Regions from separate parts of the Sinorhizobium prairiense genome, predicted to be linked through region 2. Evidence: riboswitches for the same ligand, from Rfam matches in the RefSeq annotation. Region 2 holds a riboswitch; each other region holds the start of a gene.

Region 1 (3,254 bases), on a different replicon from region 2:
ATACGATTACGGAAAACAACGCCGCTTGAGGCGACCGCGGCCGCGCCACCTGTGCGCGGCCTTTTCGCCCTTCGCCGTCAGGCCTTGCGGCGATCGACGATCCAAGCGGCTGCCATTAGCGCGATGACCGCCGTAAGGGCAACGAGTGCCAGCGCATAGAAAAGCGAATATTCGACCAGCGACGGCAGCATCGAAAAACAACGCCGCACCCTGCCGGGCGACCGCCGCCAATCCGGCAGGTCGTCACGGTTGAAAGCCTCCAGCCGGCGGGTAAGAAAATGCATATCGCGAGAACCGATCGCCAATCGAAGCCATGGACGCGGTCATGCTGCTGAACAACAGTGGCGATAGCGAGGCACTTCAGCTCCCCCGAGCCGTCACCCGGCAGTCAATCTTCCCACCACCGGTGGAAATGATGGACCGGGCCGCGCCCCTGACCTATCTCCAGGCGGTCGGCCGCGGAGATTGCGGCATGCAGATAGGACTTGGCGGCACTCACCGCTTCGACCAGCGGCAAGCCTTTCGCAAGGCCGGCGGCAATGGCTGCCGACAGGGTGCAGCCGGTGCCGTGGTCGTTGCGCGTCTCGATCCGCGCGGCGGGAAGGCGGACAAGAGTGTCGCCGTCGAAGAAGAGGTCTGTGGCCTCCTGGCCCTTCAAGTGCCCGCCCTTTACCAGAACCGCATATGCGCCGGTCCGCATGATCGCTTCCGCCTGGCGCGCCATCTCCGCCTCGTCCTCGGCGATTGCGCGCCCGGTCATGAGCGCGGCCTCGGCAAGATTGGGCGTGGCGACGAGCGCCAGCGGCAACAGCTCTTCGATGAGCGCCGTAACGGCATCCGGCCGAAGCAACGCGTCGCCGGAGGTCGCAACCATGACCGGATCCACGACCGCCCGTTTTCCGGACCGGCGCAATCCATCGGCAATGGCGGCGATTGTTTCCCGACGCGAGACCATGCCGATCTTGACGGCCGTCACGTCGAGATCGGAGAAGACGGCGTCCATCTGCGCCGACACGATTTCAGCGGAGACATCCTCGACGGCCGTCACACCCCTGGTGTTCTGGGCCGTGATCGCAGTGATGACGCTGGCGCCGTAAACGCCGAGCGCTGAAAACGTCTTGAGGTCCGCCTGAATACCGGCGCCGCCGCCCGAGTCCGAGCCGGCGATGGTGAGAGCAATCGCCGTCATGCCCAGTCCTCCTTCGCACGAGGGCGGATGATGGTTGCGAGCGGTACGGCAGAGGACGTCATCGATCGATCTCCAGACGGAACATCACGGAGATCCAGGAAAGGCGATGAAAAGGAGAACTTGCCGCTGGCGGCCTTCTTTCCGTTCCTACGCCGGCATGACCCGGATCAGGTTCAAGGGTCCGGCTCAACGCCATCTCAGCACCGTCTGGTGCTCCCCTCGGAATGCGCTATCTATGCGGCTGTGGCAAAGCGATGTCAACGCGCCCGCGCAAAGGCTTGTAAGACCTGGCTTTTAGGCCAGCCGGCAAAAATATACCCGCAGCCTGGCCACCTATGATGCAGTCATTCCTTCTGCCGCCGTCAATCGCTCGTTTCCTCCTCGAAAACGGCGGCGATTGCGTTATTCTTAGCGAAATTTCGTCGTACAGGAGGGAACACGCCATGAGTCTGCGCATCAACGATACCGCCCCTGATTTCACCGCCGAGACAACGCAGGGCACGGTCAATTTCCATGAATGGATCGGCGACGGCTGGGCTGTCCTTTTCTCCCATCCGAAGAACTTTACTCCCGTCTGCACCACGGAACTCGGCGCCATGGCCGGCATCGAGCCCGAATTCCGCAAGCGCGGCGTCAAGATCATCGGCATTTCGGTCGACCCGGTCGAAAGTCACACCAAGTGGAAGAACGACATCAAGGTCGCGACCGGCTTCGAGGTCGACTACCCGCTGATCGGCGACCGCGATCTGAAGGTGGCAAAGCTCTACGACATGCTGCCGGCCGGCGCCGGAGAGACGTCCGAGGGCCGGACGCCTGCGGATAACGCCACCGTGCGTTCGGTCTACGTCATCGGCCCCGACAAGAAGATCAAGCTGATCCTCACCTATCCGATGACCACCGGCCGCAACTTCAACGAGATCCTGCGCGCCATCGACTCGATCCAACTCACCGCCAAGCATCAGGTGGCAACACCCGCGAACTGGCAGCAGGGCGAGGACGTCATCATCACGGCCGCCGTCTCCAACGAGGACGCCGTGCAGCGTTTCGGGTCGTTCGACACCGTGCTTCCCTATCTCCGGAAGACAAAGCAGCCAACGGCCTAAGCAAACCCGCTGGCCAACAGTCAATCGGTCGGGCGCGTCAATTCTCCAAGGTCGACGCGCCCTTGGCGTTTTTTGCTAACATGTTTGTTTAACGCGCACAGAGCAGAACCATCTGCCTCAATCCGCTTTGGCGATGGAGATGATCTCTGCCAGCACCCCGTGCAGAGCGTCGCGATAGCCGTTGCGTGCCGAGGGGCCGCTTTCATCCGACGTCATGACCACCGTCAGGTCCAGGGACGGCACTATATAGAGCATCTGGCCGCCATAGCCCCAAGCGTAATACACATCCTCGTCGCCGATCCGGCGCGTGAACCAGCCATATCCGTAGCCGTCGCCGGTAAAACGGGAGGCCGTGCGCGGCTGCCAGGAAAGCTCCACCCAATCGGCCGGGACGACCTGCCGTCCGTCCGCGGTGCGGCCGCGGTTGCGATAGAGCTCACCGAAGGCAAGGAGCGATCGCGCGCTCATCGCCATCTGGTTGCCCCCGAGATAGATGCCCTGGGGATCCCGCTCCCAGGCGCCGATCCGGAAACCCTCGACCGGACCGAGCCATTCGCGCGCAAGCGCCAGTGTCGACTTGCCGCCGACCTTGGTCAGTATTGCCGAGAGCAGATGGGTCGAGGCGGTCGAATAAAGCATCCGCCCTCCGGGCTCGTCGTCGAAGGGCTGTGCCAGTGCGAAACGAACCCAGTTGCGGCTCGACACCCAGCGGCCGTAATTCGGCCCGGACATGCGCCCCAGTCCCGCTTGCATCGAAAGCAGGTTGCCGATGGTGATGTCGTTGATCCGGGGGTCGGCCTGTGACGGGAGATCTTCCTTGAGGAGCGGCGCGATCTTCTGCTCCGGGCCGTCGAGCAGACCCTTGTCGATCGCAATGCCCACAAGTGCGGATACGATCGATTTCGATGCGGACTTGATGTTGGTCGACTCCGAGGGCGTGTGGCCGCGATAACCCTTTTCGG
Region 2 (3,254 bases):
AAGCGGACCGTGCCATCCGCGATGTTCGAAATGGTGCGGGACGAGCCGAAGGGCAAATGAAAATCCTTCAGCGGATAGCGCACGTTCTCGATCGAAAGACCGTCAAGGTCCGCAAAGCCGAGGATCGAGAAGAGGCTGCCTTTCGGCAGCTCGATCTCCTGCGAGCCGGGCAGCAGCGGATAGGCCTCCTCCTCGCCGGAGGTCATCATCACCGCAACGCCGCTCTGGGCAAGCGCGACGGTACCGAGGAGATGCAGGAAAGCGTGATCGCTGCGCGCGCCGCCGAGTCCGCCCGCGAAGACGAGCGAGGTCGCGCCACGCTCGAGGGCTGCCTCGACGGCGATCTCCCCGTCGGTCGCGTTCTTGGCAGCTGGATGGCGTTCACGCGGGACGCCGGCAAACTCCGCCAGAAGCGCCTCATCGGTGGAATCGAAATCGCCGACCCAGAGATCGGGAACGATCCCCAGCGTCCTTGCATGACGCATGCCGCCGTCGGCGGCGACGAAGCGGCTGCCTTCGAGCTGTCGAGCGAGCCGGTCTGTCGGCGTCAGCGCGCCGCCGAGCAGGATGGTGAAGGGTGATCGGGTCATGGCAGAAGCCCATAGCGCAAAGCAGCGGCGAAGGAAAAGGGCTCCGGCTGCTGTTTTGCGAACGCATGCTGCGCGGATCAGGTTCCGGACGCCGGATCCCCGGGAAAAAGCATGCCGTCGTAGATACCGGGCGTCGACCCGGCGATCTCCACCGCACCCACCGCACGGGCATAGAATTCGGCAGGGCCGACGCCGCCGATGATCGCATAGGCATAGCCGGCGGCGCGCATGGACAGCAGGCTTTCGACAAGCAGGGCCTCGCCGATGCCCTTGCCGCGCATGGTCGCGTCAACTCCGGTCGGACCGAAGAAGCCGAGCGCGGTTACGTCATGGCAGGCAAAGCCCACGATCCGGTCCCGATGGTGAGCGATATGGATGCGCGCCGGCGTCGAGGAGAAGGCGGTTTCGGCCTCGCCGGCCCACCCGGCCCCGAAGCGCTCCTCGATCCAGGGAATGACGGCCCGCCGCTCGGCCGCAAGCGCCCGGCGGATGCGGATGTCGGGGTCGAGACGCGATGGGCGGCCCTCGGGCAAGGCATAGAGGCGGACGAGCATGTCTGGCATGAAATTGTCTCCGCTTTCGGCGAACAAACGGCGCCGGCAATTGTTTGACTTTTAATAGCGCGGCTGACGCGGACGGCAAACGCCCTGCTGAAACTCAGCTTGCCTAAGCCGTCGCCGGAAGCTAAATCTCTTGCTGCTCTAACGGGGTGCCCTGGTCGGCTTTTGCGACCGTGGCTGAGAGGCTTCGAGCCAACCCGCGGAACCTGATCCGGCTCATACCGGCGGAGGGATTAGAAGCGATCGGACCGATACGCGCTTTTCCCATGCAGCAACAACAAAGGGAGAGGTGCCAGAATGTCCAGTTCACTCCATCGAAAGATCCTTGGCCGGCTTGCGATCGCCGCAGCTTCGATCGCGGCATTTTCCGTGAGCGCGGCGGCCGCGGAAAAAACCCTGACGGTCTATACCTATGAGAGCTTCATCACCGAATGGGGGCCGGGCGCCAAGGTGGCGGAAGCGTTCGAGAAGACCTGCGACTGCAAGGTCGACTATGTAGGGGTTGCCGACGGGGTCGAACTCCTGACGCGGCTGAAGCTCGAAGGTCAGGCATCCAAGGCCGACATCGTACTCGGTCTCGACACCAATCTGGTGGCGGAGGCGAAGGCGACCGGCTTCTTCGCTCAACACGGCGCCGATACCGCTTCCGTCAAGGTCCCGGGCGGCTTCTCCGACGACACCTTCATACCGTATGACTACGGCCATTTCGCCGTCGTCTACGACACCGAGACGCTGAAGGATCCACCGAAGAGCCTCAAGGAACTGGTCGAGGGCGATCCGTCGCAGAAGATCGTCATCGAGGACCCCCGGACCTCAACCCCCGGCCTCGGCCTCCTGCTGTGGGTGAAGTCGGTCTATGGCGACCAGGCCGGCCAGGCTTGGGCGAAGCTCAAGGACCGCGTGCTGACGGTCACGCCGGGCTGGTCGGAAGCCTATGGTCTCTTCACGAAGGGCGAGGCCCCGATGGTTCTCTCCTACACCACCTCGCCCGCCTATCACATGGTGGCGGAAAACACCGAGCGCTACCAGGCGGCCCCCTTCGCCGAAGGCCACTATATCCAGATCGAAGTCGCCGCATTGACGAAGAACGCGAAGGACCCGGAACTCGCCCGAAACTTCCTGACCTTCATGATCGGTCCGGAATTCCAGTCGATCATCCCGACGACCAACTGGATGATGCCGGTGACCGCAACCAAGGAGCCACTGCCGGAAGCCTTCAGCAAGCTCGTCGACCCGCAAAAGACGCTCCTCATTCCCTCCGAGGAGGTCGCCGCCAACCGCAAGGCCTGGGTCGACGAATGGCTGGCCGCCATGAGCCGGAACTGAGGCCGGATTGTCCGGCACGAAGGAAAGCAAGATGACAATCGCCGCCGGGGCCTTCGCCCTCGGCGGCATCCTGCTTTTCGTCGGCCTCGCCGGCGCGGCACTGCTTGCCCAGTCGGCCGGCAGCGCCGGCGCCGGTCCGCTTTTCGATGCCTATATCTGGCGCATCACACGCTTCACGCTGCTGCAGGCCAGCCTCTCGACGCTTCTTGCCATCCTTTTCGCCATACCCGTGGCCCGGGCGCTTGCCCGCCAGGCTTCGTTCCCCGGCCGCATCTGGGTGCTGCGGCTTCTGGCGCTGCCACTCGGCCTGCCGGCGATCGTCGCCGCACTCGGGCTGATCGAAATCTGGGGCCGGCAGGGGCTCTTGAACAGGGTGCTTTCGGCAGGCGGGTTGGAGCAGCCGGTCAGCATCTATGGCCTCTCCGGCATTCTCATTGCCCATGTCTTCTTCAACATGCCGCTCGCCGCACGCTTGATGCTTGCCGGCATCGAGCGCATTCCGGCCGAATACTGGCGCAGCTGCGCCAATCTCGGCATGGGTTCCTTCGCCACCTTTCGCTTCATCGAGTTGCCGGTGATCCGTGGATTGCTTCCCGGCATCGCCGGGCTCATCTTCATGCTCTGCGCCACCAGCTTCACGCTCGTGCTGACGCTTGGCGGGGGGCCGGCCGCGAGCACGCTCGAAGTGGCGATCTACCAGGCGCTGCGCTTCGACTTCGATCCGCCGCGGGCGATCGCCCTTTCGGCACTTCAGGTCGCCCTTACCGGAGCGCTGCTT
Region 3 (3,254 bases), on a different replicon from region 2:
GGCGAAATCCTGGTATCCGGCGCGGACGTCAGTCGGAATGCCGTTTCGCGGTTTCGCGAGCGCCAGCTCGTATCCCTTCATCGTGAAGCGGATGCGTTGCGGCCGATCGCCCTCTCCAGCATCCGGAGTGTCGTTGTATTCGTCCCAGTCTTCCACGCCGGTGCTCGAGTCAGGCAGATCGGCATCGATTCCCGCCACGCGGAACGTTCCGAACTCCGGCAGCAGCGTCGTGAAAGGGAAGTTCTCATGCTGCCCATCCTGCAGAGCGACGAACTTCTTCAGCGCTTCCACGCTGGGATCCCAGGAAAAGCCCGAAATGCTTGCTTCGGAGACTTTGACGTAGTCCGCGCCCTCCGCCATCGAGAAGCCATTCACCGACGCGTCGAGCTTCCGGCCATCGAGCCGGAGCGCGAGGCGATCCATCGCCAGCTTGATCCTCTCGCCCTCTTCACCATCCTTGTCCGGCGCGTCGATCTTCAGACCCAGCATTTCCATGTCGGCCTTCCTCGTCAAATCGGCGACCGACAGAATCCGGGCGAAATAGTCTTGACGCTCCGCCACGGGCAGATCCTCGGGCGACGAGACCGAGTTGAGCTTCTCCAGAGTTTCGCGAAGTGGCTCGTCCAGCATCCGCATGCTTACGCCGCTGCTGCGAACCTCGTCATAGCCGAAGCTCGCCTCGCCATCCGAGAAGGCTATATCCTTGATCGAGAATGGCCCATAGACAGGCCTTGCCTGCCCGTCGCCCGGCCCGGCCTTTTCAGTATAGATGCGGGCCAGATAGGCGGCATCGACGTCCTGCCCCGTCATGGCTCCAAGGGAGCCCGTCAGCCGCTTCCTCTCGCCGCCCTCTCCATCGGAGGCGCCTATGGCGGCTTCGAAGCTCGCACCACTCGCCGAATAGCGCGCAATGCGGCCATCGACGATACCTTCCGAGACCACGTTCTTGTAGACCAGCTTCTGCTCGCTACCGGCAACCGTCTGCGTGATGATCACCTCAGGGGCGGTGACGCTCTTTGCCGTAAAAAGCGCCAACTGTTTCGGCAGCGAAAGGTTGCTTCCCGCGCCGAACATTTGCGCCAGCGTGTCGCGACCGAACTCCGCCTGCTCGACGATCACCTTCGGCACGGCGATCTTGCCCGGGCGCATATCGAGGTCCACGCCGCTGACCTCGAGCATGCCGTCCAGAAATAGGATCCTGGGCCGCCCGTCGATCGCGGCGACGCGAAGTTCGGATCCTTCCTTCAGCGGCAGCGTCAGGTCGCGCAGGTGAACGCGCCCGAAGAAGTCCGCTTCGACCGTGCCCACTCTGCCGCCCCGTTCGGCGATCAGCCTGCTCACGCTCTTTTCGACAGCAATCTTGTAACCGGTCGCGCCTGCGGCTGCGATTGCGATGACCGCAACGGCCGCCCAAAGCGCCTTGCGTCCCCTTTTCCTGGTCCCCGTCTCCGCCTGCCCCAAGACCTTCACCCCTTTTCGCTATGCGCATCATGGCGCTTCAGACTCGGACGGTAAGTAGATTTAGAACTTTGCATTTGCAAGCATGGCGCGAGCCCTGCGCACGGGATTTAGCCGGTGCAAAAACCATCTTGACGCCGCGGCGATAACCGTCCCTAATTGCGCCATTCACCAGGGGGGTCCCGGCAAGGGGCTGAGATACTGCTAGCGCGCGCAGTGACCCGTTGAACCTGATCCAGTTCATACTGGCGTAGGGACGGTGCAGACGTGCAGCAGCCAGGATTCCGTTTATCGGCAATTCATCGGTGATACGTCTTTTCATCCTTCCGGCTTCAGAACTGGGTCTCCAACGCGAAAACATTGGAGCCTCAAGATGAATCTAATCAAGCCTCTCGCCGCTGCGCCCTCGGTCACGCAAGGACCGCTCCCGGCATCCCGCAAGGTTTACAAGCCGGGCGAGATCCACCCGGAGATCCGCGTGCCGATGCGCGAGATCGCGCTGCATCCGACCTCCGGCGAGCCGCCGGTGACTGTTTACGATTCCTCCGGCCCCTACACGGTCGAAAACGCCGATATCCGCATCGACGCGGGCCTGCCGCGCCTTCGCAGCGACTGGGTTCTCAAGCGCGGCGATGTCGAAAGCTACGACGGCCGTGCGGTGAAGGCCGAAGACAACGGCTTTGCCACCGGCGAAAGGCTGACGCCGGAATTCCCGATTCGTCACCAGCCGCTCAAGGCGAAGCCGGGAAAAGCGGTAACCCAGCTCGCCTATGCCCGCGCCGGCATCGTCACGCCGGAGATGGAGTTCATCGCCATCCGCGAAAATCTCGGCCGGAAGGCCGCGAAGGAGGCGCTTGCCCGAGACGGCGAAAGCTTCGGTGCCTCTGTCCCCGATTTCGTAACGCCGGAATTCGTGCGCCAGGAAGTGGCGAGCGGCCGCGCCATCATTCCGGCCAATATCAACCACCCGGAAGCCGAGCCGATGATCATCGGCCGCAACTTCCTGGTGAAGATCAACGCGAATATCGGCAATTCCGCCGTCACCTCATCGATGGCCGAGGAGGTCGAGAAGATGGTCTGGGCGACGCGCTGGGGCGCCGACACGGTCATGGACCTTTCCACCGGCCGCAACATTCACAACATCCGCGAATGGATCATCCGCAATTCGCCGGTACCGATCGGCACCGTGCCGCTCTACCAGGCGCTGGAAAAGGTAAACGGCATCGCCGAGGATCTTTCCTGGGAGGTCTTCCGCGACACGCTGATCGAGCAGGCGGAACAGGGCGTCGACTATTTCACCATCCATGCCGGGGTCAGGCTTCATTATATCCCGCTCACCGTGGATCGCGTCACGGGCATCGTTTCGCGCGGCGGCTCGATCATGGCGAAGTGGTGCCTGCATCACCACCGCGAGAGCTTCCTCTACGAGCATTTCGAGGAGATCTGCGACATCTGCCGCGCCTATGACGTTTCCTTCTCGCTCGGCGACGGCCTGCGTCCCGGCTCTATCGCCGACGCAAACGACCGGGCCCAGTTCGCGGAGCTCGAAACGCTCGGCGAACTGACGAAGATCGCCTGGGCCAAGGATTGCCAGGTGATGATCGAAGGGCCGGGCCATGTGCCCATGCACAAGATCAAGGAGAACATGGACAAGCAGCTCGCCGTCTGCGGAGAAGCGCCCTTCTATACGCTCGGGCCGCTCACCACCGATATCGCGCCCGGCTACGACCACATCACGTCAGGCATCGGCGCGGCGATGATCGGCTGGTTCGGCACCGCCATGCTTTGCTACGTGA

Evidence for each region. Region 2 has a riboswitch for thiamine pyrophosphate ahead of thiB (thiamine ABC transporter substrate binding subunit). Riboswitches for the same ligand answer to the same signal wherever they lie in the genome.
Region 1: another riboswitch for thiamine pyrophosphate. It lies ahead of thiD (bifunctional hydroxymethylpyrimidine kinase/phosphomethylpyrimidine kinase); the one in region 2 lies ahead of thiB (thiamine ABC transporter substrate binding subunit).
Region 3: another riboswitch for thiamine pyrophosphate. It lies ahead of thiC (phosphomethylpyrimidine synthase ThiC); the one in region 2 lies ahead of thiB (thiamine ABC transporter substrate binding subunit).

The regions. Positions count from the first base shown of each region.
Region 1 covers NZ_CP104133.1:20,797-24,050, forward strand. Annotated here, with positions in the region: gene exoP (succinoglycan biosynthesis transport protein ExoP) at 1-29, shown strand, start outside; gene N0Q91_RS23440 (hypothetical protein) at 78-284, opposite strand; gene thiD (bifunctional hydroxymethylpyrimidine kinase/phosphomethylpyrimidine kinase) at 389-1,189, opposite strand; TPP riboswitch at 1,317-1,419, opposite strand; gene N0Q91_RS23450 (peroxiredoxin) at 1,633-2,292, shown strand; gene N0Q91_RS23455 (serine hydrolase domain-containing protein) at 2,410-3,254, opposite strand, start outside.
Region 2 covers NZ_CP104131.1:3,268,147-3,271,400, reverse strand. Annotated here, with positions in the region: gene N0Q91_RS18340 (thiamine diphosphokinase) at 1-590, opposite strand, end outside; gene N0Q91_RS18335 (GNAT family N-acetyltransferase) at 668-1,153, opposite strand; TPP riboswitch at 1,286-1,400, shown strand; gene thiB (thiamine ABC transporter substrate binding subunit) at 1,448-2,476, shown strand; gene thiP (thiamine/thiamine pyrophosphate ABC transporter permease ThiP) at 2,484-3,254, shown strand, end outside.
Region 3 covers NZ_CP104133.1:459,515-462,768, forward strand. Annotated here, with positions in the region: partial or broken gene N0Q91_RS25480 (aq_1923 C-terminal domain) at 1-1,461, opposite strand, end outside; TPP riboswitch at 1,622-1,733, shown strand; gene thiC (phosphomethylpyrimidine synthase ThiC) at 1,832-3,254, shown strand, end outside.